4 regions of the Lactiplantibacillus sp. YT640 genome follow, and region 1 is predicted to be linked to each of the others. Evidence: predicted binding sites of a transcription regulator. Region 1 holds the regulator's gene; each other region holds the start of a gene.

Region 1 (7,592 bases):
GTTGCAGTAGTCGTCCCATCACCAGCGATGTCATTAGTCTTTGAAGCAACTTCAGAAACTAACTTAGCACCCATGTTTTCGAAATGATCGTCTAATTCGATCGCCTTAGCAATCGTTACACCATCATTAGTAATTGTTGGTGAACCATATGATTGTTCCAAAACAACGTTGCGACCCTTAGGACCTAACGTTGACTTAACTGTGTCAGCTAATTGATCGACACCTTTTAGCATCGCTGAACGTGCATCTTCAGAGAACTTTAATTCTTTAGCCATTATCTCTATTCACCTCATGAATTTAATTTATTTTAAGTTGCGCAATTTAAATGGATTAGTCTTCGATTGCAACAATATCTTTTTCGTGCAATACCAAATACTTAGCACCTTGATACTTGACTTCGGTACCGGCATACTTATCGAATAATACTTGATCGCCGACCTTCACGCTGGGGTCAACTTTTGTCCCGTTATCTAAAACACGACCGTCATTGACGGCAACAACCTTACCGCTTTGGGGCTTTTCCTTAGCGTTATTGGCAATGACAATACCGCCAATTGTTTGTTCTTCTTCTTCTTGTTGTTGCAAGATAACGCGATCTCCTAATGGTTTTAACACGTGAATCCCTCCATTTATTCTTTTTTAGCACTCCTCAACCTCAAGTGCTAATTACATTGTCAACTATATCATTTTAATTCAAGATTGCAAGTGATTTGTCAATTATTAGTCAAAGAATGTCAAATCGACTATAATGAATACTATTGAAGTATCAATAAATCTTAAATCAAACTTTTAAAAGGACGTGACTTGATGGTTAATCGCCGCCAATCAATCTTTATTCTTATCATCTACTTTATTATTTACGCACTACCGAGCGTCCTTGTGACTGCTTTCCATCAGCTAGGGGCCCAAGTATTCGTGATTCAAACGGTCGACTACTTAGTCGGTGCAATCCTACTCATCTGGTTGGCGAGTCGCATGCGGACAAAAAACGTTGTTGAAAAACAACCAAGTAACTGGTTCATGACGTTCATCTGGGGATTGATCGGTCTTGTCCTAGTCATCGTTGGTCAAGTCATCATTTTAAAAATGACGGCTTTACTGGGACAGTCAACAGCGTCAACCAACACGACCACCCTCTTAACTGTTGGGCAACAATATCCCGCTTTCTTCTTAGCCATCATTGTCGGTGCCCCGATTATGGAAGAAATCGTCTTCCGCAAAGTTATCTTTGGCAATCTAAGTGCGGTTACTGGTCAGATTGGGGCGGCCTTGATTTCTAGTGTGCTATTTAGCTTTGCACATGCGGATGGTCACTTTATCCTCTATGCCTTTATCGGGTTATTATTCTGCTGGTTATACCAGCACACCGGTCGGATTCAAACATCGATGACGGCTCACATCCTAATGAACGCATCGGTTGTGTTACCCACATTATTAGGCTTACTGCACTAGTATCATTACTAGGTAGCGCTAACCTAGCGTTTCAACGTTAATTTTCACCGAATATTTATACGTTACAATCAATGATTCGTGATCTAAGTATGTTAAAAAGGCTTCCCTGAATAATTCAGAGAGGCCTTTTTATAGCCATTTAATTTCAAAGATAAAGCGAGTTATTAATCTTCAGTCTCATTTTCATCGTCATTACCATTGTCACCTAATTGCTGACCGTAATGTTCAATGAAGTAGATCAATGTTTGTAATTCGTTGGTCAAATCAACGTTCTGAACCCGTACTGTCTCAGGAACGGAGATTCGTAACGGCGTAAAGTTCATGATTCCTTTGACGTTTGCATCAACCAAGTCATCGGTAATTTTCTGAACAACCGTGGTTGGCACCGTTAAGATAGCAATCTCAATCTGTTGTTCGATCAATTGCTTTTTGAGCTCCGTCATTGGGTACACTGGAACCCCACTTTGGACTGTATTGGCAATCGCCTCGTTGACATCAAATGCTGCTGAAATGCGGACATTACTGTTTTTGTGAAAATTAAAGTTCAGTAGGGCGTGGCCCAAATTACCGACCCCAATTAAAGCAACATTCGTTAAGGTGTCTTGATTTAAAATCTTTTTGAAAAATGCAAGTAACGTTTCAACATCGTATCCATACCCTCGTTTGCCGAGCGCCCCAAAATACGAGAAATCTCGCCGAATCGTTGCTGAATCTACTTTAACCGCCTCGGACAACTCGGTCGATGAGACCCGCTTCTTATCTGCATCTAGCAAGATATTTAAATAGCGGTAATAAATCGGTAACCGTTTTGCCGTTGCCCGTGGAATTTTTGTTTCTGCCATTCGGACGTGTCCTCCTAATTAAAAGTTTGTGAATTTGCTGACACTATTCTAGCATAACGCGTGACTTTGTGAAATAATAATTACTTATTATTCCGAATAATTGGGTCAGGCCGTTACAATATGCTACAATTATGTCACGAATTAAATGTGAAAGGAGCTTAATAAAGCGTGATTTTACTACAAGTACAGCAAGTTATGCGGCGTTTTGGCGCCGATGTCTTGTTCGATAACGTACAAATGGATATTCAAGAACACGCTCGGGTGGCCCTTGTCGGTCGAAACGGGGCCGGAAAATCAACCTTACTTAAAATGATTGCCGGCGAAACGGTACCGGACGAAGGCCATATTTCAATGCGCAAGGGCTTAACAATCGGTTACTTGGCGCAAGACCAAGGACTGGATAGTAACAATACGATTTGGGAAGAAATGAGTAGTGTCTTTGCTGAGTTACATGCCATCGAAAAACGGATGCACCAGCTCGAAAATCAATTGAGCGACCCCGCAATCATGAATGATGAGCAGGCTTATCAACAGACCCTGAAAACCTATGATCAGATTCAAACTGAATTTCAACAAAAAAACGGGTACGGCTACCAAGCTGAGATTCGGGGCGTGTTGCACGGCTTCCAATTCGACGCCGATGTGTACGATAAGTCGGTGACGGCACTATCCGGTGGACAAAAGACCCAGTTGGCCTTGGCCAAGTTGTTACTTGAAAAACGGGACTTGCTTATCCTTGACGAACCGACGAACCACTTGGACGTCGAAACCCTTACTTGGTTGGAAAGCTATCTCCAGTCTTACTCTGGTGCGCTGCTAATCGTTAGCCATGACCGTTATTTCTTAGACCGGGTCGTTAACGAAGTCTATGACTTATCACACCATGAAATGGTGCACTACACTGGTAACTACGACCAGTTTGTGCAAGAAAAAGCGGCTCGAATCCAAGCACAATGGAAACATTATGAAAAGCAACAAGCGGAGATCAGCAAGCTTGAAGACTTTGTTAATCGTAACATCGTGCGTGCTTCTACGACAAAACGGGCCCAGGCTCGGCGTAAGCAGTTAGCAAAGATGGACTGCCTTGACCGCCCTGATAGTGACGAGAAGACTGCCCACTTTGGCTTTCATGCGGCTAAACAAAGCGGCAACATTGTGTTGACCGTCAAAGATGCAGCCGTGGGCTATGATGGTCAGATTCTTTCGGAACCCGACAACTTGAATATTAAGAAACATGAAGCTATTGCCATCGTTGGACCGAACGGTATTGGAAAATCGACTTTCCTAAAGAGTATTTTGGGACAGATTCCATTCATTAAAGGCCAGGCCGTTTTTGGCACCAACGTCGTTACGGGCTACTACGATCAAGAGCAACGTAATTTAAACGACAAAAAAACCGTCCTCAGTGAACTTTGGGATGAACATCCCACCACTCCTGAAAAAGACATTCGTACCATTTTGGGCAGTTTTCTCTTCACTGGTGAAGATGTTGATAAACCCGTTCATGCCCTATCTGGTGGAGAACGAGCCCGGTTACTGTTGACCAAACTTGCCATGCAAAATGACAACTTCTTAATCTTAGATGAACCAACTAACCACTTGGATATCGATAGCCGTGAAGTTTTGGAAGTCGCCCTCAACGACTTTGACGGCACCCTTTTGTTCGTGTCACATGACCGCTACTTCATTAACCAAGTCGCCACGAGTGTCGTAGAGGTTTCTCCGGAAGGCACGGAACTCTTCTTAGGTGATTACGACTACTACATCGACAAGAAACAAGAGCAAGCTGAAATCGCGGCTGCGGCTGCTAGCCAAGCGGCCGAAAAAGCTGCTGAAGCCGGTGCAGCGGATTCAACCAGTGCCACAACTGCTGCTCCCCGCTCCAAAGGCCAGCAAAATTACCAAGCCAGCAAGCAGCAACAACGTGAAAAACGCAAGCTTGAGCGCTCAGTTGCCGCCCTGGAAGAACAGATGACTGCCTTAGATGAACAAGCCACACAGATTCAAACTGAAATGGCGCAACCTGAAGTATCGGCCGATGTTGGTAAACTACAAGACCTACAAAAAGAACTTGAAGCCATCAATACTCAACAAGAACAAGTTGAAACCGAATGGACCGAACAAGCTGAAGCTTTAGAAGAATTGAGCTAATTTTCCAACGACTCATCAGATAAAAATAATAGTCGCCTCAAGAATTAATATAATTCTTGAGGCGACTATTATTTTGCCCCTATCCGCGGCATAAATCATGATTGAAAGAGGATGATTCCTAGAATCAAAAATGACCAGCTTAAGCCCGCTGGAAACAGTTCAAGTTAGTGTAAACTTGCTTAGTTAGTTCGTCCTACACCGACCTCCAGTCGGGATAGCGTTCGAATGGCTGACAAGGATATACCCAACTTTTGCTGAATTTGTCGTTGTTTTTCATAAACGTTAATTTTATCAATCAACTGTCAGATTGAAAAGGTCTTGTGATAACTCACTATTTCTGAATTACCGTAGTAATAATTGAATATTTCGAAAAAGTGGAGAAGGCACTCTGATATTTAACTTAAAGGGTTCAGTATCAAAATAGCCAACGACAAATTGTACTGAGTTCAGTGGCCGTTCATCAGCCATTCGAGCGGCTTCCCGACTGGAGAGGCTGGGTGACAATGCTCAGTAGCCAAATTATTCTTAGCTGGAAGTGGGTTGCTTCCGGCTTAGAATAAGACTCGTATTTGAGATGACGCGGGTTATGCGTTAGCTCAAATCGACGTCGGCTTACGTTCCAGCAATTGTCACCCAGCCCCGGAGGTCGGAATCGGACGCGCATTGCTGACGAACAGGAATCCACCTAACCGGCACCTTTCAATCATAATTAATGAAAAGATACTAAAACGGGTGTGAAAAGGACTGACTTTTCACACCCGTTTATAACTGCTTCATTACTTCAACATACCTGGCATCCAATCAAATTCTAAGCTTGGATCGGCATTCAGCGCCGCGTCGCCGAATTGGTGATGCTGATATTGAACATAGCCCGCAGCACCAATCATGGCACCATTATCACCGCATAACTTTAGAGGCGCTAAGATTAGTTCGGTGTCAGGAAAAGCGGTTGGTAAATCTTGTTGTAACCGTTCACGTAGCCCCTGATTAGCTGCAACGCCACCGGCTAAGACTAATTGCTTAACTGGATATTGTTTGAGGACTCGTAACGTTTTACTCATCAGAACATCAACCACGCTGGCCTGAAAGCTAGCCGCTAAATCGTTCTTATCCAGAGTCGCGCCAATTTGATCTGCGTGATGGACCGTATTGATGAACGCACTCTTCAGCCCACTAAAACTAAAATCGTAATTATCTTCATCAATCATTGCTCGCGGAAATTTGAAAGTGTCGTGACCTGCATGTGCCATCTCGTCAATGACTTTACCTGCCGGATATGGAACACCCAATACCCGACCGATTTTATCATAAGCTTCTCCAGCCGCATCGTCACGTGTCTCACCAATAATCTCAAACTGCCCATCTGCTTGCATGTAGACCAATTCAGTATGACCGCCAGAAACTAATAGTGCCATTAGCGGAAATTCGAATGGCTTAACAAACCGAGCGGCATAAATGTGCCCGGCCATATGGTTAACTGGAATCAGCGGTAATTGGTGCGCGTATGCCACTGTCTTAGCTGCATTAACACCGACTAACAGTGCCCCCACTAGACCGGGGCCATACGTCACGGCAACAGCATCAAGGTCAGCATACGTCACGTGTGCCTCTTGAAGTGCGGCTTCAATACAAATTGTAATTTGTTCAATATGATGACGGCTGGCAACTTCAGGAACCACGCCACCAAACCGTTTGTGACTATTAATCTGCGTTGCAATCACGTTGGATAAAATCTCATGGCCATCTTTGATCACTGCCACACTAGTCTCGTCACAACTGGACTCAAACGCTAAAATCAAGTTTTGTTTTTCCACGGTTCCCATCCTTTTAATTAATCATTTTACGCATGATCCACGCATCTTCTTCGGGATCATGATAATATTCCTTACGCGTGGCAATCTGGTCAAAGCCGCATTGCTGATACAAGCGCTGGGCGGCGAGATTACTAGCCCGGACTTCTAGGAATACGGACCCTGCCGATAATTGTGCTAAGCAGGCTGTTAATAACCACCGCGCATGCCCTTGACGCTGATAGGCCGGATCAATTGCAATATTCGTAATTTCGGTCTCATCAAGCACTGTCGAGCGGCTGACAAACCCGATCAGTTCATCCTGCCACCGTAATAAATCATAGTGTACCGTTGGTAACGCCATGTCCGCCGCAAACGTCGCTTGCCGCCAAGGTGCGCCACCGGGATATGCTAATGTCGCTAACTGGTAACAAACTTGGACGGCCCGACCCGCGTCAAGCTGCGTACTGGCGACAAGCTGTCGTTCAGTCATCCGTAGCTACCGGAATACGATAAGTCATATCAATAGCATCTTCATGGTCGCCAAAATAGTACCGTTTCTTGATACCAGTCTTTTCAAACCCTAAATCGCGGTAAAGTTGTTGCGCAATCGTATTACTGTAACGAACCTCAAGGGTCACCGTTTGGTAATGCAACTTACGCGCCCGCTTCATCATGACTTGCATCATAAAATGGCCTAGTCCTTGGCCTTGAACATCAGGATGTACAGCAATATTGGTGATATGTGCATCTTGGCGGCGATCATCAAAGACACAACCACAAAAAGCGACGAGGCGATCTTCATGACGCATCACAATATAGAAACGACCGCTCTGTCGGCGAAGTTCCGTCTTAAACGCATTTTCATCCCACGGTGTCTGTCCCGCATATACGGCCCGTTCAATGGCTAGCATCTCGGGCACATCGGTAATCAGTGCGCGTGAGACATAGTAATTGACTTCGCCCACTTTAACGATGTGATTTTGAATGGCCAATACACGTTGGCGACGTTGATTGCCACCGGTGGTCATTTTTTGAAAGTACTCCTTAAATTTTCTCAACATAGGGCGCATGTTCCTTTTCTGGGTGCTTGGCTTGCCAATCACGTTCAGCTTGCGTTAAACGCAAATAGTTCGGCACAAAGTTATGAATTTCACTCACGGGTGTCAGCGTTCGACCCATCAAACCTAGTACTACGGCTTGGGGCAAGTCAAGTTGTGGGGCTGCACGAACGAACTGCTTGGCTAACGATTGCTGCAAAGCATCCGCATATTGATCGACATCCGCGCCGACAAAGGTAATTGGTTCATCATAACTAGCTAATCGTTGGCCCCACTCGGTCACACTGATATGTTGA
Region 2 (7,592 bases), on a different contig from region 1:
TTAAGGCTTATTTAGGACGTTCACGGCAAAAGACGTTGACTGCAACGGTTCAAAATTATCAGGATTACTTGCCTGATTATTTCCCATTAGTGCATCCATCGCCCCTAAATTATGGCTGGCAAAAGAAGAATCCATGGTTCCAAGCGACCGTGGTGCCAGATCTTCAACGACGGGTACAGATTGCATTAAAATAAGGTCTATGACAGCCTTGTTAAGGCCAGTGTTCATAGCTTGTTGACTGTAACTTCAAGGGCCTAATTTGGTTAAAAACGTGGTAATACTGAGCATGAATGGCTCGGTATTACCACGTTTTTAGTTTACTGGTTTATGACGATGCGCTTAGCTAGCCAAGCTTTCTCACTTGAAAAAGATAGTACTATCTTTTATAATGATATTTATTCTCTTTGTTCATCACTATTTAAAATATAGGAGCTAAAAATTCATGGAAACAATTAAAGCGATTCACACCCGGCATTCAGTCCGGGCTTTTAAAGACGACCCTATTGAGCCACAGTTATTAACAATGATTGTTACGGATACCCCCTCGTGGGGCAATTCACAACCATGGCAAGTCTATATTGCAACGGGGCACGCACTAACTAATATTAAACAACACTATGCTACTGCCGCTGAGCAAGGGATTGCGGAAGACGCTGATCTCGCCAAAGTACACCGGGGTGATTTTTCGGCGTTTGCTAGCCAAAATATGGGGCACTGGGTCGGAACTTTTCGGCCCGTGATCGACTCAGACCCGACCACTTATTGGGATAGTCGTGCTAATCTTTATCGCGCACCGGCGATTGCCTATCTCGTACTCGACGCTAACCCTAATAGTTGGTCAATCTATGATTTAGGAGCTTTTTCGCAGACGTTAATGTTGGCCGCAACTGCTCGCGGAGTACAGTCAGTACCATCTTATGAATTGGTTAAATATCCGGCCATTGTACGAAATGCACTCGGGATGCCTGCGAATAAAGTAGTGGCGATGGGGATTGCTTTAGGCTATGAGAAGCCTGAAAAACCGTTAAATCAATTTCGAACTGACCGAGTTGCTACGCCGCAAGTTTTGCATATTATCAACTAATTTAGACTCACTTTTGCAGCAGAAAACCAGCTGTTTACCAGCAGACACTATTGCCAACCGACACCGTTTCATCTAAGATGGAGGGTAACTTGAACCTGATAGGGGAGGCTGGGCAATGCCGACTAAACAACGAACGTACAAAATTAAGTCCTATGTCAACGCTAGCCATGCGGTGCGGTGGGCAACTGGCTCCGGAAAAAAGCACACGCACACGTGGGAAATTGTTTGTGAATTGCACACGGTTGATGCGATGGTCGCTTTTTACGATATTGAAAAAAACTTGCATCAAGCGTTGGATGAATTGTCAGGTAAATTTTTGAACGACTTACCTGAATTTAAAACTGTTAATCCAACTGTTGAAAATGTCACGGAGTATTTATTTACCAAGATTGATAAGACATTGCGAGACAACGGGGCGCAACTGCTGCGAATTGAAGTTAGTGATTCGCCAACACGCGCTTATTGTATTAGTGTCACCGAATAAGATTAATGAAAGGGGCCACCAAGAACGGCAGTTGCAGCTGTTCTTGGTGGCCCTGATTTTTATTTAATTATCGTTTTGGACGGACAACTGCTAAAAAGTCAGCTAAAGCCTGCGGGTTGGTCAATTGTCGATTACACTGATTGCTGTCACGACAAATGTAATTGCCGTTACGCGTGTAAGGTCCGAGACCAGATGACTTGGTTGTCGACATAAAGAGTGCGACGTTGCCAATTGTTTGGCAAATGGCACAGACGCCCTTGACTGTTTGTGGTGCTAAATCTCCCTGGATACCAATGAGACGATCATGATCCGGGATTACTAAATACTTTTTCTGGTTACCACCATCATTCCAACCTAGGTAAGTCAATTCGTGTAATGCTAATTGTGACCATACAGGCTGCTTCAACTTTTTGACCTTGCGAAACAACTTGCTTAGTTGCTTTGTCGTCAAGGATGGAAACGGAATAATTAGCGGAATTAGCGTTTCAAGTAGTTGAGGGGCCTTGGCACGGGTTAGCCGGTCCGTTTGCAAATGGGACAAGAAATTAGCGGTGATTGGATTGTCACTAGGAAGCAGTGGCGTAATCCGCTCGATAGCTTGTGCCCGTACGACGGCTCTAATTTGAAGATCGTTTACGGCGAGCTCGGCGCTAATTAACTGATTGACTTGCTGAGTAATATAACTGTATTGATAGGTGGTAATTGTCGGTTGCATAATATAATTCCTTTCAGATTCAAACCAGACACTTCTCTGAAAGGTTCTGTCGAAAAGTGTCGCTAACGAGCAGCACTTTTGCGTACAGATAATGATGCCATCATCATTAATCATCTCCTTATTGTGGCCGATTATAGCCACAGCGATAAACAGTATAACGGATACTGCTGATTTTGGCAATAGATGGTGTCTGTTTTGATAGGCACCTTGCATAACTTATATTTGGAAATCAAATACCGTAAGTCCTAAAATGTTTCACGTGAAACTTTCGCCATGGGACACTAAAACATCACGCAACTCGTGAGTTACGTGATGTTCTCAAATACATATTCGCTTTGAATTGTGCTTAATTCGTGACTGAATCTTTGACTTGTTTCAGCGCATTTTGGACCGCTTCTTTAATAGCTCGGCTAGATGCAGAGGCACCTGAAACGGCGTCAACGCTAGTGGAGTTGGCTGCCACAATTTCTTGTGGAATTTGATCGATAGCGGTTAAACCAACATCTTCACTTTCATGGTGTTGAATAACATCGACTGCTTGAATTTTATGGTCGTTGTAAGTCACACGCACAATAACTTTGCCACCTAGCCCGGCATTGGAACTGCCGAGATATTGATCAGCGGCCAGTTTAACATTAGATGCTGTTTCGCCATCAACAAGGTCATTAATTCCGTTGGCTTCGTTGGCGGTGACAGATTCACTATCTACCTTTGGACGAGCAGCGTTTTCACCGGCTAACTTACCAAAGATCAAACATTCGGCTAAATTACCACCACCTTGATAGCAGTTTGCAACGATACCGCCTAATTCACCAGCGCCGAACAAGCGTGGAATAGGTTCGTCATTGACGTTGAGAATTTGGGCATTTTCATTGCGTTGTGGCCCCCCTTGCGTGTTGAGGACGTCATTGGCCGCAGCAATGGCATAGTAAGGGCCATCGTCCAGTTGACGCATCGTTTGCGGATCACGACCAAATTCAAAATCACGTCCCACTTCTGTGTAGTGATTAAAGTCAGTTACCGTCTGTTGTAGATTATTAGCAGGAACTCCCAATTTGGCGGCCAATTGTGCAATCGTTGGCGCGGAAACGAGCTTGGTCATGAATTTCGGATACGGTAACTGACCAGCCTGACTTTCTTCTTGTTTGAAGGCATCGTACTGGGTTTGATCAAAAATTAAGTAGGGGTGCTGATTATTCATTGGGATTAGCCAAGAGCCATGTGTGTAAACGTGTCCGTGACGGTGCTTAGCGTCTTCTTGGAAGTAGCGTGTCCCGTCATCAGCGATAACGAAAATACTACCGTTTTTTAATAAAGGCCAGTGTTCAATTTGACGGCCCCGTTCATTGGCGTCTTCTTTGAAGGTGATTCCAGGTAAGATACCGTGAGATTCATAATTGGTCATGTGCCACATTTTGGCATCAACTTCTTGAGCCATTTTGATACCATCACCGCGGTTATAGAGCGTCCCAAGTGGTGTCAGATGATCACTGTGCAAGTAGGTTTGCTTTAACTCAGGATTGTTTTCAAAACCACCCATAGCTAAAACGACGCCATTATTAGCATGGATATTAAGCAGTCGCTCGCCCCGTTTGATTTGGACCCCTTGGATCACTTTAGTATTAGGATCTTGGATCAAATGTTGTGCCCGTGAGTCCAACCAAACGTCAATATTGTCAGCTCGTTCAAGGACTTTTTGCCGGAGTAGTTTCCATAATGCAGCGTCTTTATCACGCTTGTGAACGAGGGCAAAGTCAATCGTATCACTTCCGGCTAGTTCTGGGTATTCCGCCATGGTTTTCTTGATGGCAACGGCATCACCGGGTTTAATATCATGTTTCCAACTAACGGCTTTAATCCCCAGATATTTTTCAAAATATGCTGGAATTTTACTCATGCCGCTTAAATAGGCGTTGAGTGTCTTAGTAGGGGTACTGAATGGCGCGCCCAGTGCTTGATAATAAGCGGTTAGTTTATCTAAGCTTTCACCCGTAACGACGTGTTGGGCGGAGTAGCGGGTGTTGCCACCTTCACGGCCAAATGGTGCCGCATCAACTACTAGTACGTGGGCACCATTATCAGCAGCAAAACGAGCCGCTGAAGCACCGGCACCACCAAAGCCTAAAACGATGACGTCGTAGTTACCGTGCCAGTTCACATTGAGCGCGGGCGTGCCGTTGAGTGCCTTAACGTATTTTTCAAAGTTATCGAAGCACCGTTCCAAGAACTTGATAGAAGGGGCATCGGTCATTTGACCATTCTGATCAAAGGCTTTAGCAGCGTAGCTTAACATGTATTCATTGCCAGGGAGTACCTGAGCATCAACTCCGGGCGCATTGAGAATATTGCGTAAGTCACCTTGAGCACGACACGTCCCCTGTACGCCAAGGGAAGTACCAACTAACATGACCGGTTTATTAGCAAAGGGGTGGAGCTGGTAAGAAAGCCATTCAATAACGTTCTTGAGTGCGGCCGGAATGGCATGATCGTATTCGGGTACCCCGATGATCACCCCATCGGCCTGGCTAATTTTATCATTTAAGGCTTGAACGGTCGCCGGGATATGATTTTGAGTTGGTTCATTAAAAAGGGGAATCCCTGTAATTTCATTAACGTCAATGGTAGCCCGTTGACTAAAATGATGCTTCATAAATTGTAATAATTCACGGTTGTAAGACTGTTGTGCCGCCGTACCAATCAAGGCAATATATTTCATAATTAACATTCCTTTATTAGTTTTTAGTTGGATAAGTATACGAATTGTTTACGCTTTCAATATAAATAGTTACCTAGAAAAAACAACCGTTAATTTTAACGAAGCCAACAGAATGCTATTGTGACAAGGATAACAAGCTGTGATTAATTTGACGGGTTGTCGAAACTTTAGTGAGAATTAAGCAAGTGGCAAACTTTATTTTAGCTTTTTATAAATTCTATTTATAAAAGTGTCCGATAAAAGGCACTAGTCGCTATGATAATTTCAGGTATTTTTAATCGCAAACAGGTCCCTGTAGGCTGTATATAACGGGTTTTATTGCGACACCTCAAGCAACTACAACTAAATTTAAATTGACAGACTTATAAATTAAGTTATGGTGATATTGAAAAACGGCAAACAACCGTTAATGGCAAGATATGTGAAAATCTTAACAATTATATGAAGATTAGGAGGAAGTGCAGATGTTGAGTGAAATAAAATGGAAGGGCTTTCTGTTACCGCTAATTTTGGGAATTGGGTTATGGCTAGTTACGCCACTACGACCAGTAGCAATTAGTATTATGGCGTGGCACTTATTTGCAATTTTTGTGGCAACGATTATTGCTTGTATTACCAAGCCATTACCGATGATGGCCGTCACGCTGATTGGGATTGTTGTCGCGACGTTAACGGGTGTTTTTACGATGGACGAAGTCGCTACTGGTTTTGGTAATTCGACGGCGTGGATGGTTGCCATGTGCATGTTCATGGCTGCTGGTTTTATTAAATCAGGACTTGGCAAGCGGATCGCCTATCTGTTTGTCAGTTTATTTGGCAAGCGCACGCTGAGCTTAGCATACGCCTTATCCTTTGTTGATGCCGTATTGGCGATTGGTATTCCTAGCAATAATGCGCGGGTCAACGGGATTATGTATCCCATTATTGATAATCTTTCTCGTGAAATGGGATCTGATCCGAAACAGGGCACACAGCGAAAATTAGGCTCATTTCTAGTTTTTAATGAATATGAAGTTAATAATATTACATCAGGCTTGTTTTTGACCGGTTTAGCTGGCAACATGGTGGCTATTGGTTTAGCTAAGATGCAGGGAATCACGGTAACTTGGATGCAATGGTTTATGGCTGCTTGTGTCCCAGGTATTTTATCGCTACTAATTATTCCATGGGTACTATATAAAGTCTATCCCCCTGAGGTGAAACAAACGCCAGACGCGCACCGCTGGGCAACGACGCGTTTGGCCGCACTTGGAAAAATGACAGCTAGTGAAAAAATTATGTCAATTACCTTTATTTTAGCGATTGTTTTATGGTTGATCGGGACTAAAATTGGCATCGATGCGACCGAAGTAAGTTTTATCGCAGTTGTTATTTTGCTGATTACGGGCGTGTTAACGACTAACGATTTGCTCAATGAACATTTTGCTTGGAATATTTTAGTCTGGTTATCGATCATGATGATGATGTCTAAGAAGCTAATGACACTAGGCTTTTTCCCATGGTTTTCCAAAACGTTAGGTCATTTACTGAATGGTATGAACTGGATTAGCGTGCTCATTATCCTGTTTTTAGCTTATTTTTACTTACATTACATGTTTCCGAGTGTTTCAACACAGATTTCGGCGTTATATGCTGGCTTTTTATCCATCGCCATTGGTGCCGGTGTTCCCCATGTTTTAGCGGCGTTACTATTGGCATTTGCTGGTTCAATCAACTTGTCAACGACGCCGTACTCGGCCGGGCCCGCGGCATTATTGTCAAGTACAGGCTATGTGACTAGTGCGGAGTGGTGGCGATTGAGTGCAATTATTGGGGTTATTTTTAACGTCATCTGGTTAGGTGGGGGCTTGCTGTGGACCAAGTTATTAGGCTTTTGGTAAGACTAACTGAGCAATATAGATGCGGTAAGTCGTGATTGATCCTGACCACGATTTGCCGCATCTTTCGTGTTAAAATTAGGTATTAAATAGATTGAATGGGGGCGTTGACGTGAATGAACGCGATTTAAAGTACTTCTGTTCATTAGTTGAGACGGGAAATTACACGGCCACGGCGACCAAGTTTCACGTCACACAACCGGCTATTTCTGCAGCTTTACGACGATTGGAAGAAGAATACCAAGCAGTATTACTAACGCAGGCCAACCATCGGGCCCAACTAGTAACGACGGCAGCGGGGCGGACCTTGTATATTAAGTCTAAGCAACTCTTAAAAGACGTTGCGCAGATGGCACTGGAAGTTCATCACGCTAATGAGCAGCAAGTTCGGCTCGGATTTTCCAATGTTGCGGGTGGTATTTGGCTTCCCCGGGTGATAAAAAAATTTATCTCAGTTGATTTATTAGACCAGGTCACAACGACCGTTGCTGATTCAGAACAATTGTTAGTTGACTTGCGGCAAGGCAAGTTAGACGCAGCGGTTTTTTCAACTTTGGTCCCAGAACGTGCCACGGATTTACGGGTGAGCATCTTAGAGGAACATCAGATGCAGGTCTTGGCCAATGTCAATAGTCCATTAAGTCACTTAAAAACGATTCGAGCAACTGACTTACAAGGAGTGCCTATCATCGCTCGTCCTAAACACGCATTACCAC
Region 3 (7,592 bases), on a different contig from region 1:
TTTTGAAAAGGAAAGATATGCCTTTCAAAGCGAGAAGCAATAAAAAAACACGATTGCAGATCAACCGTGTTGTGTGTGGCGCTTATTTGAGATTGAGTGTTGTCCGTTGTCGCCAGGTCTTAATCAGCGCAACCACTGTGGCTGGAATGAGCGCGGCGGCCATAATTCCTAGAAAACAGAGCGAGAGGTGGTTTTGTACGAAGCTGATCGAGCCAAAGAAGTAACCGAGTGAACAGCCGACACTGACCCAGATACCAACGCCAACTAAGTTCCAGATAGCGAAGGTCGGTTGCGGCATTTTAGCGGCCCCGGCACTCAGCGGGACAAAGGTCCGCACGAGTGGAACAAAGCGGCCAAACATGACAGCTTTCGCGCCATACTTAGCAAAAAATTGTTGTGCGCGTTGTTGCTTGGATTGGGGGAGGTGGCATTGCAACCACGGTAAGCGAATCAGATGGCGGCCAATTTCGAAATTGACAGTGTCGCCAATTACAGCAGCCACAAAGAATACTGGCACCAGAATCTGAATACTGAGGGCGTCGCTGTGAGTTGCAGCCATCGTGCTGGTGAGAAAGATCAATGATTCGCCGGGAAGAAATGGGAAAACGACCATGCCCGTTTCAAGAAAGATAACGGCGAATAATAAGATGTAAGACCAACTACCAAGCGTAGTTAATAGTGGGACGATACTTTGTTCTAAATGGGTTAAAATGGCTATTAAATTGACCAACGGCGCCACCTCCAATTTAAGTTGCATTTATTATAAGCGTCTGCGGGTTGAAAAACATATGTAACCGATTACATTTCTTCCAGTTTAACACAATCGTAACTTTGATAGACCAATGTTCAAACAAATTTACATAAAAAATCAAAAACTGGCGGCTGCCATGGGTTATTAATTGAGTCGGGCCGCCGATAGTGATAAAATTATTGTTCGATATTTAGGAATGGAGGGCGTTCAATGGCTAAGTCAATTAAAGCTGCAGAACAGGAACACTTAGATCATGTGGTTGCGAAAATTAAGGTGGCTGAAGAGCAACAAAGCCAAACCATTACGCGCTCGGAAAAAGATCAGGCCGATATTAAACGTGACTTGCTGAATAACATCAATATAAAAACGGATAGTTACGAAGGCATGATGGAGACCGGATTATCCGTGCGGCAGCAACAACAGATGATGGATGAGCGGCAGAATAGTTGGAAGCACGCGACTAAGCAATTATCGACGTTAAAAAAGTTGGAAAAGAATGCTTATTTTGCGCGGATCGATTTTCATGAGACTGGTGAGCCTAAGCCTGAGACGATTTATATCGGACTCAGTTCATTTTCTGACACGCCGGATCACTTTTTGATCTACGACTGGCGAGCGCCTATTTCCAGTATTTATTATGACGGTGGGTTAGGGCACGTGACGTACCAGACTCCGGATGGTGAACAGACCGTTAATGTGAAGTTGAAGCGGCAGTTGATGGTTGAGAATGGCCAGATCGTGACAGTCTACGATACTGATGAAGCCGTTGGTGACTCGATGTTACTAGAAGTGTTGGATGAAAAGTCCGATGTGAAGATGAAGAGTATCGTGACGACGATTCAAAAGGAACAAAATACCATTATTCGGGATACGAGTTCTGACCTCCTGTTTGTGCAGGGGGCGGCCGGTTCCGGGAAGACCTCGTCCGTTTTACAACGGGTCGCATACTTGTTGTATCGTTACCGGGGTAATTTGACGGCCGGACAAGTCATCTTGTTCTCACCAAATCAACTCTTTAATGATTATATTAACCAAGTATTGCCCGAACTGGGTGAACAAAACATGGTTCAGATGACTTATTTCCAATACGCATCGTACCGGTTACCACACATGCAAGTTGAAACTTTACAGCAGCGGTTTGAAACTGAAAATACACCGCAGATGGCAAAGATTACGAAGTTGGAAGGTAGCCTCGCATTTTTCAACGCGGTTACAACGTATGGCCGACATTTGGAACAAGCGGACATGCGTTTCCGTAACATTACGTTGAACGATGAAGTGATTATTTCCCGGGAAAAGATTAAATCGATTTACTACTCTTTCAACGAAAACTACCACTTAGCGAACCGGTTATCAGCAACTAAGGAAGAATTAATCAAGATTTTGAATCGCAAGGTTGAATCGGAGATGCGTTCCAAGTGGGTCGAAGAAGCGGTTCAAGACTTATCACGCGAAGAGATCAATCAATTATATGGCAATCAGCCGCGGGAATTTAAGAATGGCGATAAAGAGTTTAAATTCTTAGCACGTAAAATTGTGATGCAACGCTTAGGAAAAGCCCGGACGCAAATCGTGCGTAACCGTTTCTTGAGCATCAACATGCAGTACGCGCATTTCTTACGCGAAGTACCGAAGATCATCAAGTTGGCTGATCACGGTATCTCAGCTGCTGACTGGGATGCTACGGTTGAACGGAAACTAGCCGAGATTAAGGAACGTCATATCTCGTTAACAACGGTCTCAGCTTACATGTACCTGCATGACTTAATGACCGGAAAGCACGGGCAGCGTGACATCCGGTTTGTCTTCTTGGATGAGATTCAAGATTACAACGCCTTTCAGCTAGCGTTCCTGAAGTTTAGCTTCCCTCAAGCCCGCTTCACAATGCTCGGTGACTTGAACCAGGCGATTTTTACCAAGGAAAACAGCCATTCGCTGATCAATGAATTGGCCACATTATTTGACCCTGAAAAGACGCGGGTCGTGCAATTGACTAAATCGTACCGGTCAACGCAACAGATTACTGATTTCACCAAGGAAATTTTAGTCAATGGTGAAGCCGTCACGGCTTTTGATCGTCAGGGCGACTTGCCAAATGTCGTTGTGACGCCTAACTTTGAAGCAGGGGTTGATCAAGTCGTTGATCAGCTAGCGATGAACGATTCTGAACGTGATACGACGGCAATTATCGGGAAATCCTTAGCAGAATGCGAGGCGCTCACGAAGGCCCTGAAAGCTCGTGGTGAGCAGGTCACGTTGATTCAAACTGAAAATCAACGCTTGGCTCCTGGTGTCATTGTAGTCCCGTCTTTCTTAGCAAAAGGGTTGGAGTTTGACGCGGTCATCGTGTGGAACGCTAATCAGGAAAATTACCAACGTGAAGATGAACGGCAACTATTATATACAATCTGTTCACGGGCCATGCACGAGCTAACGCTAGTCGCGGTGGGTAGCTTGTCACCGTTACTAGCGCGGGTGAACCACGCCTTGTATACATTAAATGAAGCAAAAGTTTAAGTCAGTTTAAGACAGTGAGTACCGCTCCATTCACCTGGAGTGGTACTTTTTTTAGTTTTACTTGTGAAGGAAATCTTAAGGTGCGTCAGGATGATCAGTAGTGGAACAGTTGGGGACTTGTGTCGGAATAACTAAGAAAACGCTATCATAACGATGGAATAAGCGTTAAAATTAACTCATCAAGTGCAGTAGTCGGTGAGAGACAATGGCCTTAATGCTGACTAGGCACACAATATCGTGAAAATACTAACAACTAGTTAGAACGGTTGTTAGTGACCTGAGGAGGAAACGACGATGTCAATCACTGAAATGTTAGGTATTCAATATCCCATTTTTTCTGGTGCCATGATGCGAATTGCGACCCATGAATTAGTCGGGGCGGTTTCGGAAGCTGGGGGACTCGGTGTTTTAGGTTCAGCGGGGTTATCTGCCGAACAGTTGCGAGCAGAGATCCAAGAGACCCGCAAGCTGACGGATAAGCCGTTTGGTGTCAATTTAATGTTACAGATGAAGAACTGTCCAGAACTGGCCCAAGTCATCATTGATGAGGGGGTCAAGGTCGTGACGACTGGTGCGGGTAACCCGACTTCATATATTCCGCCGTTACACGCGGCCGGTATTAAAGTGATCCCAGTGATTGCTTCGGTCCACCATGCCCATAAGATGGTGGCGGCCGGTGCAGATGCGTTGGTTGCTGAAGGTCAAGAATCAGGCGGACATATCGGTCAAACGTCAACGATGGCATTATTACCTCAAGTCGTGGACGCTGTTGATATTCCGGTGATTGGTGCTGGTGGTGTCGGTGATGGTCGCTCGATTGCGGCGATGTTTGCGCTGGGCGCCCAGGGTGTGCAGTGTGGCACGATCTTTTTGACAGCTGAGGAGTGCCCGGTTCCAGCTAGTTATAAGCAACGGGTATTGGCTGCCAGTGACACGGATACAATCGTGACTGGCCGCAGCCAGCGCGATCCGGTACGGGCGCTAGTTAACCCGATGTTGGCGCAATACTTGCAATTGGAGCAAACTAACGCGCCGGTAGCAGAATTACACGCGTTAGCGGACGGTTCATTTGCGAAAGCCGTTGAAGATGGCGATATGGAACATGGTACGCCCATGGCTGGCGAAGTGGCGGGGATGATGACGACAATTCGGCCAGTCAAGGAAATTATTACGACGTTATTTGGTCAGGCTCGTGAGGTCGCGGCACAACTGAAAATCGAATAAGATACAGTAGCATAGCTCGGTACTAGGTCAGCGTTAACTAGTATCGAGCTATTAATGGTTATTGGCTATCAATTAGGAATCCGGTTAATTTGAATTTTAATCAGCGTTTGATAAGGGTTTCATGTTATAATCAACCCATTAATTTAGTAATGGTGGCAGACAGAAATCATGGAAGATCAGATGAACTATTATCGCTTCTCACGTGAACAGTGGAAGCAATTTTATCGTAACAATCAGCATCAAGTACCATTGACCGCAGCCAATTTGCACGAAATTGAGGCGTTTAATGACCGGATTAGTCTCGACGATGTCCGTGATATTTATATGCCGTTTGCGCATTTGTTGCAGGCCAAGTATGAACACTACTTGTCATGGCGGGAAACGGAGTCCGTTTTTTTACACCGCCAGAACCGCCAATCACCCTTTATTATTGGAGTGTCTGGAAGTGTGGCAGTTGGCAAGACCACCACAGCACGGTTATTAGAGATTCTATTTAAATATTTATATCCAGACCGGCGGACGCAATTGATTACGACGGATGGTTTCTTATACCCGAATGCCGAGCTCAAAAAGATGCAATTGATGGAACGTAAAGGGTTTCCGGAAAGCTATGATATGACGCGGCTGATCCAATTCTTGAACGATGTGAAGAGCGGAAAGCCGTTAGCGAAGGCCCCGGTATACTCTCATCAGACTTATGATATTGTGCCAAACCGCTTTGACGTGATCACGCATCCTGACATTTTGATTATTGAAGGGATTAACGTGTTGCAATTGCCAAGCAATCAGGCGATCTACATTAGTGATTTTACGGACTTCTCAGTGTATGTGGATGCGGATGCCGATTTAATTGAAGATTGGTACTTAGAACGCTTCAAGGCCCTGATGAAAACGGCTTTCCAGGATCCGACGAATTATTTCTATCCTTGGGCGATCGGTGATCCGAAGGACGCGATGGCGATGGCCGAGCGTGTTTGGGAAGAGGTTAACTTGAAAAACTTGAATGATTATATCTTGCCAACCCGTAATCGTGCGGATTTAATTTTGCACAAAGTTGCGCATCATGTGATTGATGCCGTGTATTTCCGCAAATATTAGCACCTAAGAAATTTCTCATACTGGTTGACCGAACGTTTAGAAATCAGTATGATAGACCTATTGAGCATTAATTAATCCAAAGGAGTGAACAACTTGGCAAAAACGGATACCGCGTCTTTCGATTCCATTTTGGTATTGGATTTCGGTAGTCAGTATAATCAATTGATTACCCGGCGCATTCGTGATTTCGGCGTTTATTCGGAACTACTTCCGAACACGATCACCGCTGAAGAAATCAAGGCCCGTCACCCGAAAGGTATTATCTTTTCTGGTGGCCCCAACAGTGTTTACGATGATGGCGCCTTTCGGGTTGACCCGGAGATTTTCAAGTTGGGCTTACCAATCTTGGGGATTTGTTACGGCATGCAACTGATGACCTACACGCTTGCGGGCGGGAAGGTCGAATCAGCTGATAACCGTGAATACGGCAAGGCGAACATTGACGTGACGAGTGACTCGGCGACCCTATTTAAGAACACGCCAGCTGAGCAGTCAGTGTGGATGAGTCATGGTGACTTGGTTACTCAGGCACCTGATGGTTTTGACGTGGTGGCCACTTCTAAGAACTGCCCGATTGCGGCAATTCAAGATGTTGACCGGAAGTTATATGGGATTCAATTCCATGCTGAAGTTCGGAATACGGACTACGGTAATGATATTTTACGGCACTTTGCTTTTGACGTTTGCCAAGCTGAAGCTAACTGGTCAATGGATGACTTCATTGATATGCAGATTGAAAAGATCCGCGCTGAAGTTGGCGACAAAAAGGTCTTACTGGGACTTTCCGGTGGGGTTGATTCCAGTGTCGTCGGTGTGTTATTGCACAAGGCCATTGGAACGCAATTAACAAGTATTTTCGTTGACCACGGTTTGTTGCGGAAGGGCGAAGCCGATCAAGTCATGGCGAGCCTGGAAGGTAAGTTCGGCTTGAACATCATTAAAGTTGATGCTAAGGATCGATTCTTAAGCAAGCTGGCTGGTGTCAGTGATCCTGAACGGAAACGTAAGATCATTGGTAACGAATTTATCCAAGTGTTTGATGAAGAAGCCACGAAGTTAAACGGGATGGAATTCCTCGCACAGGGGACTCTCTACACCGATGTGATTGAAAGTGGGACTTCAACGGCCCAAACAATCAAGTCACATCATAATGTTGGTGGTTTGCCAGAAGACATGCAGTTCAAGTTGATTGAACCGCTACGGACGTTATTTAAGGACGAAGCACGGGAACTCGGTGAAAAGTTAGGGATGCCGTCTGACCTTGTTTGGCGTCAACCATTCCCAGGCCCTGGTCTCGGAATTCGGGTTATTGGTGAGATTACGGAAGATAAGTTAGAAATCGTGCGCGATAGTGACTTTATCTTACGTGATGAAATCAAAAAAGCCGGCTTGGACCGTGAAATCTGGCAATACTTCACCGTATTACCAGGCATCAAGTCAGTCGGTGTCATGGGTGACGGCCGGACCTACGATTACACCGTTGGTATTCGGGCCGTAACATCAATCGACGGTATGACCGCCGACTTTGCACGTATTCCATGGGATGTCTTACAAAAGATCTCAGTGCGGATCGTCAATGAAGTCGATCACGTTAACCGCATCGTGTACGATGTTACGAGTAAGCCACCTTCGACAATTGAATGGGAATAGAAAATTATATAAAATGAAATCGTAATATTGATTTAACAGTATTTGTGAGCTTATAAAATGGATGAATTGGTGGCGAATCTGAAAGATTTCCTATCAACAGTCTCACTAAGAATCGTGGAAGTCTTCAGTCACTTGGAAGTGATTGAGGATCTCCACGATTTTTTTTTAGAATTCGTTCCTTGTGCATTCACAGAATGTTGCGGATAATGTAATAAGGGAAAGTGTATCAAGTACAGGGTGGAGGAACCGACATGGCAATTACCGAATATGAAGATCAAATCCAATCAATCATTAACGAACCAAATCACGAAGAGTTCGTCTATGATTTTTTAAGTGTGTATGAAAAAATCCC
Region 4 (7,592 bases), on a different contig from region 1:
TTAATTAATCTAATTTATTTTTAATTTTAAGGTTGACATTGTGATAATCTGGCGCTAGAATCTAATCATTAATTAAATTTAGATTAAAAACCGTGATAAGGAACGGTGCTAAGCTGGTTAGTTAGCGAGCTGCGGATTGGTGTAAGGCAGTCAATACCACTTAACATAGATCACCTTGGAGTTGCGCCTCGAAATTCGTGGAGATGGTGCTGGATGGTACCCATTAATGTACCGGCGTATCGCAATTGCTGTACGTACTAAGGTGACTATTGTGAAGTAGTCGCGAATAAAGGTGGTAACCCGTTCTGGACGTCCTTTAATTAACTCATAGGAGTTAGTTAAAGGACGTTTTTTATGATTTAAAGGTGGTGAGGAGTATGGAATCGGACATTCAGGTGGCTAGTTACCAACAAATGTGGGCAATGGTAACTAGTCGCACGAGGACTTGCTCCTCGAGTAACACATAGGTCAACAAGGAATCAAAAACACATAGTATAACTGAGTACTCCGGGTAGATCACATACGATACCACGTGTATCGATTAACACATAGTTTTAGCAACGTGCAATTTATACGTTTAGGCACACATAGTTTTAACATGAACGATATTTATGACCCGTAGTCTTAATAATTCGTATTTAAGACGCCCGTACAATTAGCTGGCGCACTGAATACATCCAAATAATGAAGTGACAACTAGATTAATTGTAATGAGTTAACGTATTAGCAATGGTTAGACGGCCTCATTACGAACACATATTAGGATAACAGTAACCACAAACACATAATGGAGGTTTTATAATGACAACTACCACCACAGAAACAGAAACTCAAGTTGCACAACAGCTATTTACGGCCTATCAGACACAGCATGCGTTAACAATGGCTGATTTTACAAGTAGTGTCGTTGACGAAGACGCTGCGTATCGAGTTCAAGCCGCATTAACGGCCTTAAAACAGCAGCCGGTTGGTGGATACAAGGTCTCGTTGACGAGTGCGGAAACTCAAAAGATGTTTGATGCTCATACGCCGCTGTACGGTGTCCAGGTTGCGGATCACTTTTTGGCGGCACCAACCACGGTTCGACGCGGGCAACTAATGGACCCACTCGTCGAAGTGGAGTTGGTCTTTAAGGCTAAAGAAGACCTGTCAACCACCGATTCATTGACCGATTTATGGCAAAAAACGACTGTCGCGCCGGGACTTGAATTGCCAGATTCACGTTTTGCTGACTGGTTTCCCGATTTGCCTAAAAATTTGGTGGTCGCGGATGCCGCAGTCGGTGGGCTAGTGGTATATGGAACTGAACGAGAGACTGCCGAGTTGTTCGCTTCAGCTGATGCAGTGGCAACGTCAAAGTGTACGCTAGTCCATGATGGGGGGACGGTTAAAACTGGTCAAGCGAGTGAAGTGTTGGGTAACCCGCTTGAGTCATTGAAGTGGTTAGTCGGCAAGCTTGCAGAGCAAGGTAAGACATTAACGGCTGGCCAACGAGTTTCGTCGGGGACGTTTGTCCTACCACCACATTTGACCGCGGGGCACTGGCAAGCCGACTTCGATGCCGGGCTGGGACAGGTTGCGCTGGATGTAACAGAAGCCTAAGTAAAATAATCACGAAAAAGGCCTTCATAAATGTCATGACATTTATGAAGGCCTTTTTGAAGTGTTGCTAAATGAATGTTTTTCAGATGATTAGTAATTTTCAAAGATTGGACAGACTGCTAATTATCCAATTTGTAGACCAGAATGTTTCACGTGAAACATTACTTATTTAAACGATGGTAGTTTTGATCAAAGTACTTGCCGTTGCGAATATCATTCGGCATTTCTTTGTAAGGTGCTTCACTGATTACATCTTCATTGTTTTGGCCGGCGTCGCCCATGTAAGTAATATTGGCAAATTCGGGTACAACTAGTTTTGGATAAGTGGCATACTTTTCACGAGACTGTTCCATTAAATCGATGTGTTCGTTTTGGTAAGTGACCGTAATTTCAGGGTGTTCTTCAACCCACTTTGGGAAGAAAATCGTACCGTGTAGTTTCTTCTCATTGGGCATGAAGTCTAGTGCAACGTCAGTCCCAGTTGGTTCAGTCCAAGAAATTTTGTAAATGCCTTCGGTCAACATGACGATGTCAGCTTTTTGATCAGTGACCCAACGACCGGCAACCATCCCACCGTGGATTCGGTAATCAACGGTGTGGTCGTTCTTGGCGTACCACTCGTATTCCCAGCCGTTATCATAAGTGTAGATAAAGTGTGTGCCGAGAAAGTCATCAAGTGTTTTAAAAGTTTTTGTCATTAGAATTACCTTCCTTATGTCTAATATGTCATTTTAATCATGTAATTTATTACATGTTTTAAACAACAAGGTTAGTGTATACTGTTATCAAGGAATCGTCAAGGAGGAATTTCCAATGGCGCAAAAAAACAAGTTACAATTTATTATTCTAGGGTTATTAAACCAGCAACCATTAACGGGCTATGATCTAACTAAAGCCTTTGATGACGAGATCGGTGAATTCTGGCAAGCTCAACATAGTCAAATTTATCCGCAATTGAAGCGACTAGAAGAACAAGGTTACGTCACGCATGAAATTACGGTCAGTGGCGAAAAACTTGAAAAGAAACTCTACCACATCACCGCAACTGGTCGGCAGCTGTTACATGAGTGGATCAGTGTCGGTACACCAGACTTAACCGCTACGAAAGATGAATTTATTTTAAAACTATACTTTATTCAAACGGATCGTGATCCACGCCTACTAGCGATGTTACAGGAACAGCTCACCCTGCACACAGCTAAGTTAGCACACTTACAACAGCGATTGGCGACCGTTTTCCCGCAAGCTAAAGCTGCTAAGCAACATTATGGTCACTATTTGATCTTACAACATGCGATCGGACGAGAAGACTACTATGTGAATTGGTTGAAGCAGACGTTGAAAGCCTTACCGGAGTAATGGGGAGAGTGCTGCCGTTCTAACTGGTGGCTGGAATCATAGCGTTAAAAGCTACCCTTAATTATTTAGAGCGGCGTTTGAAGGAAATCAGCTTATGATTATATGCGTGTGAGAAATGGTGCCGTTTGAATTCTGAAACTGGTATAATGGCAGTGGTCAATATCAATTCACTTCAATGAGGAGATTAACTATGGAAAATCAAAAAATGCAAGAGCCACTTGTCTATCGGCGAATTTTACTGACCGTTGATGAGGACGATAATACCTCTTCAGAACGTGCGTTTCGATACGCAACGACTTTGGCCCACGACTATGATGTTCCGTTAGGAATTTGTTCGGTGCTGGAAAGCGAAGATATCAATATCTTTGATTCATTAACACCGTCGAAGATCCAAGCTAAACGGAAACACGTTGAAGATGTTGTTGCCGAGTACGTTCAGCTTGCTGAACAACGAGGCGTTAATCAAGTAGAGCCGCTTGTCTATGAAGGCGGTGATGTGGATGACGTCATTTTAGAGCAAGTTATTCCAGAATTTAAACCAGATCTATTAGTGACCGGTGCCGATACTGAATTTCCACATTCTAAGATTGCTGGGGCAATTGGTCCGCGTTTGGCCCGAAAAGCACCTATTTCAGTTATCGTTGTTCGGTAATCAAGACTCGGGACAGGGATTAAGATCCAAGCTGATGAAATTTTAACAACCGCAAGCTCATCATGGCTAATGAGGAGCTTGCGGTTGTTTTTGACTGCTATTGTTCATTAATGAACTTAACAATTTAATTTTTTTATTGGCTATAAATACTGCTAAACATGAGTTTATAAGTGTACTGTTTGGATGATATTAAATAATTTTTCAAATTCTTGTTGCATTATGAGCAAGGATGGCTATAATAAAGTTTGTAAATTAATTCACAAAGGAATTGAACGGAGGAAGCACTTCATGATTAAGACAGAAAAAAATCAAACAAGCAAAGTTACTGATGAAGTTGATCAATTAGTTCAACGTTCTAAGAAAGCATTAGCTATTTTGAAGTCATATACCCAAGCACAAATCGATGATTTATGTGAAAAGGTTGCGGTTGCCGCACTGGACAATCATATGAAGTTAGCCAAGTTGGCGGTTGAGGAAACCGGTCGGGGTGTTGTTGAAGATAAGGCGATTAAGAACATCTACGCCAGCGAATATATCTGGAACAGCATGCGCCATGATAAGACAGTCGGCGTCATTAAAGAAGACGATGAAGAGCAACTAATGGAAATTGCTGAACCAGTTGGTATCGTAGCCGGGGTTACACCCGTAACGAATCCAACTTCAACAACGGTTTTCAAGACGTTGATCTCATTAAAGGGGCGTAACACGATCGTCTTTGGTTTCCATCCTCAAGCTCAGAAATGTAGTTCTGCGGCTGCTGATGTGATGCGGGAAGCGATTAAAGCTGCTGGTGGTCCAGCTGATGCTGTTTTATACATCGAACACCCAAGCATTGAAGCAACCGACGCCTTGATGCACCATACGGATGTTGCGACGATCTTGGCTACCGGTGGTCCAAGTATGGTGACAGCCGCTTACTCATCAGGTAAACCAGCACTGGGTGTTGGTCCTGGTAACGGCCCAACTTATGTTGAAAAAACAGCTGACATTAAGCAGGCGGTTAACGACATTGTTTTATCGAAGACGTTTGATAATGGGATGATTTGTGCTTCTGAAAATAGTGCCATTATCGACAAGGAAATTTATGCTGAAGTTAAAGCTGAATTTATTCGTTTGGGTTGCTACTACGTTAAACCTAAAGATGTGCAAGCCTTGAGTGATGCTGTCATTGATCCTAACCGGCACACAGTTCGTGGTCCAGTTGCTGGTAAAACAGCTTATCAAATCGCACAAATGGCTGGCTTGAAAGATGTCGCTAAGGACTGCCGGGTCTTGATTGCGGAGATTAATGGTGTCGGTATCAAGTACCCATTATCCGGCGAAAAATTATCACCAGTTCTGACCGTTTACAAAGCGGATTCGCATGAAGCGGCGTTCAAACGGGCTAATGAATTACTTCACTATGGTGGCTTAGGCCATACTGCTGGGATTCATACGACCGATGATGCATTGGTCAAAGAATTTGGCTTACAAATGCCAGCTTGCCGGATCTTAGTTAACACGCCATCTTCAGTTGGTGGGTTAGGTAACATCTACAATAACATGGCGCCTTCATTAACTCTGGGCACGGGATCATATGGTGGCAACTCGATTTCTCATAACGTTACAGATATGGATCTGATTAATATCAAAACTGTGGCAAAACGGCGTAATAACATGCAATGGGTCAAAATGCCTCCCAAAGTCTACTTCGAACGCAATTCCGTTCGCTACTTGGAACACATGGCCGGGATTAAGAAGGTTTTCCTAGTTTGTGATCCTGGGATGGTTGAATTTGGCTATGCTGATCGAGTAACGGCGGTCTTGAACAAGCGGACTGATCCGGTTGATATCGACATCTTCTCAGAAGTTGAACCGAACCCGTCGACTGACACAGTCTACAAAGGGGTTGCCCGGATGAAGGCCTTTAAGCCAGATACAATCATTGCACTCGGTGGTGGTTCTGCAATGGACGCCGCTAAGGGGATGTGGCTCTTCTATGAACACCCAGAAGCTTCCTTCTTAGGTGCTAAACAGAAGTTCCTGGATATCCGGAAGCGGACGTACAAAGTACCAGTATCCGAAAAAGTAACTTATATTGGGATTCCAACGACTTCTGGGACTGGTTCTGAAGTAACGCCATACGCGGTTATTACGGACTCCAAGACGCACGTCAAATACCCGATTACGGACTACGCAATGCAACCAGATATTGCGATCGTTGACCCACAATTTGTTGAAACGGTGCCAAAGCGGACGACGGCTTGGACTGGTCTCGACGTAATTACCCACGCAACCGAAGCATATGTTTCAACGATGGCTTCTGACTTCACACGCGGCTGGTCAATTCAAGCTTTGCAATTAGCCTTCAAGTACTTGAAAGCTTCTTATGATGGTGACAAGATGGCTCGTGAGAAGATGCACAATGCCTCAACGCTAGCTGGGATGGCCTTTGCCAATGCCTTCTTGGGTATCAACCACTCGATCGCCCATAAATTAGGCGGGGAATTCAACTTACCACACGGATTGGCAATTGCGATCACTTATCCGCAAGTCGTTCGTTACAATGCTGAAATCCCAACGAAGTTAGCAATGTGGCCGAAGTACAACCATAATACTGCCTTAGCCGACTATGCCAACATTGCCCGGGCCTTAGGGTTACCAGGCAAGACCGACGAAGAACTCAAAGAAAGCTTAGTTAAAGCTTACATTGACTTGGCTCATTCAATGGATGTGACCTTATCCTTGAAAGCCAACCGGGTCGAAAAGAAGCACTTTGACGCCACCGTCGACGAATTAGCCGAACTGGCCTATGAAGACCAATGCACGACCGCTAACCCACGCGAACCTTTAATCAGTGAATTAAAGGCGATTATTGAACGTGAATGGGACGGCCAAGGTACTGAAAAATAGCCCTTTGTGAATTAAGGGAGCCCGCGCTCATGATGAGCGCGGGCTTTTTTGTCATGTGGTTTTAGAATAACTACCTGGAAAGTTTTTACTGTTTGTTTTCAGAGGAGGAGAAAATGAAGACTTGATATGGATAAATTATCGGCTTGCACACTATATAGATATACTTATAGGTGTACTAAATATTTTTGAGATTCGGTTAGGAAAATTCGGCGTTCTAGGCTACAATAATGCAAGAGTTAATTTTACGGAGGAGAAGCCCATGAAAAATAAGGCAGTCACAATCAAAGATGTTGCGCGCCTTGCAGAACGCTCAATTGCGACCGTGTCACAAATTTTAAACGGGCATGGTGATAAGTTTAGTGCGGCGACGGTTGCTAAGGTGGAAGCGGCCCGGGATGAATTAAATTATGAGCCTGATTACTTTGCTCAGCGGATGATTAAGAAGACCAGCAAAACAATTGGGGTCCTTGTGCCTGATATTCGGAATCCCTTTTTTGGTGAGCTGCTTCGAGGCATTGAAAACGTCTTGTATCAGCAAAATTTCATCACGATGTTGTGTAATGCTGATCTGGATGAAGACAAAGAACGCGTCTATTTGGATGAACTCAGCCGCCGGGGTGTGGATGGCTTTATTATCGCAAGTTCGGCCGTTTCCAATAATGCGATTAATGATATTCTACGGCAGAAGGGTCACCCATTTATCGTCTTAGACCAAAAGCGCGCCGAAGGGTTCAGCGATTCTGTGTTGACTGATGACTATGATGGGGGGCGGCAAGCTGCTCAACACTTAAAAGATTTGGGACACCGGCAAGTCGCCGTTCTTATTCCAGCAAAACCGTCAGCCAATGTCCAAAAGCGGCTTAGTGGTTTTTATAGTGTGTATCCGCGGACAGCGGTACATGTCATCGCGACGCCGCTTTCTAAAGTGGGTGGTCGCCAAGTTGTTCCGGAAATTTTGGCGACTGGAGTTACGGGGATCTTTGCAGTCAATGACGAAATCGCATTCGGTGTATACTTAGGCATGGCTGAACATGATAAGCGGATACCGGATGATTACAGTGTCATTGGCTATGACGATGTCGAAATG

The links. Region 1 encodes Rex, which represses fermentation and respiration genes when NADH is low (regulators of the CRP and FNR family bind a similar motif). Its sites were predicted from a motif close to TTGTGAANTANTTCACAA; they were not measured.
Region 2: a site for Rex is predicted at 5,118-5,135, ahead of ACOV1R_RS01920 (FAD-binding protein). Genes of this name have one in related genera too.
Region 3: a site for Rex is predicted at 3,504-3,521, ahead of ACOV1R_RS12800 (nitronate monooxygenase). Genes of this name have one in related genera too.
Region 4: a site for Rex is predicted at 3,859-3,876, ahead of adhE (bifunctional acetaldehyde-CoA/alcohol dehydrogenase). Genes of this name have one in related genera too.

What each region holds. Positions count from the first base shown of each region.
Region 1 is NZ_JBMNVY010000013.1:47,468-55,059, reverse strand. It holds gene groL (chaperonin GroEL) at 1-275, opposite strand, end outside; gene groES (co-chaperone GroES) at 331-615, opposite strand; gene ACOV1R_RS09665 (CPBP family intramembrane glutamic endopeptidase) at 808-1,452, shown strand; gene ACOV1R_RS09660 (redox-sensing transcriptional repressor Rex) at 1,617-2,294, opposite strand; gene ACOV1R_RS09655 (ABC-F family ATP-binding cassette domain-containing protein) at 2,463-4,445, shown strand; gene tsaD (tRNA (adenosine(37)-N6)-threonylcarbamoyltransferase complex transferase subunit TsaD) at 5,222-6,268, opposite strand; gene rimI (ribosomal protein S18-alanine N-acetyltransferase) at 6,273-6,728, opposite strand; gene rimI (ribosomal protein S18-alanine N-acetyltransferase) at 6,721-7,299, opposite strand; gene tsaB (tRNA (adenosine(37)-N6)-threonylcarbamoyltransferase complex dimerization subunit type 1 TsaB) at 7,283-7,592, opposite strand, start outside.
Region 2 is NZ_JBMNVY010000002.1:65,861-73,452, forward strand. It holds gene ACOV1R_RS01900 (uracil-DNA glycosylase family protein) at 1-194, shown strand, start outside; gene ACOV1R_RS01905 (nitroreductase) at 443-1,084, shown strand; gene ACOV1R_RS01910 (6-carboxytetrahydropterin synthase) at 1,200-1,568, shown strand; gene ACOV1R_RS01915 (FusB/FusC family EF-G-binding protein) at 1,636-2,283, opposite strand; gene ACOV1R_RS01920 (FAD-binding protein) at 2,630-4,999, opposite strand; gene ACOV1R_RS01925 (DASS family sodium-coupled anion symporter) at 5,464-6,879, shown strand; gene ACOV1R_RS01930 (LysR family transcriptional regulator) at 6,989-7,592, shown strand, end outside.
Region 3 is NZ_JBMNVY010000026.1:5,095-12,686, forward strand. It holds gene ACOV1R_RS12790 (DedA family protein) at 83-757, opposite strand; gene helD (RNA polymerase recycling motor HelD) at 962-3,268, shown strand; gene ACOV1R_RS12800 (nitronate monooxygenase) at 3,563-4,492, shown strand; gene coaA (type I pantothenate kinase) at 4,661-5,590, shown strand; gene guaA (glutamine-hydrolyzing GMP synthase) at 5,684-7,240, shown strand; partial or broken gene ACOV1R_RS12815 (class I SAM-dependent DNA methyltransferase) at 7,492-7,592, shown strand, end outside.
Region 4 is NZ_JBMNVY010000038.1:5,055-12,646, reverse strand. It holds gene ACOV1R_RS14075 (GNAT family N-acetyltransferase) at 1-8, shown strand, start outside; gene ACOV1R_RS14070 (2-keto-4-pentenoate hydratase) at 802-1,602, shown strand; gene ACOV1R_RS14065 (phenolic acid decarboxylase) at 1,764-2,300, opposite strand; gene ACOV1R_RS14060 (PadR family transcriptional regulator) at 2,416-2,961, shown strand; gene ACOV1R_RS14055 (universal stress protein) at 3,152-3,613, shown strand; gene adhE (bifunctional acetaldehyde-CoA/alcohol dehydrogenase) at 3,902-6,505, shown strand; gene rbsR (ribose utilization transcriptional repressor RbsR) at 6,765-7,592, shown strand, end outside.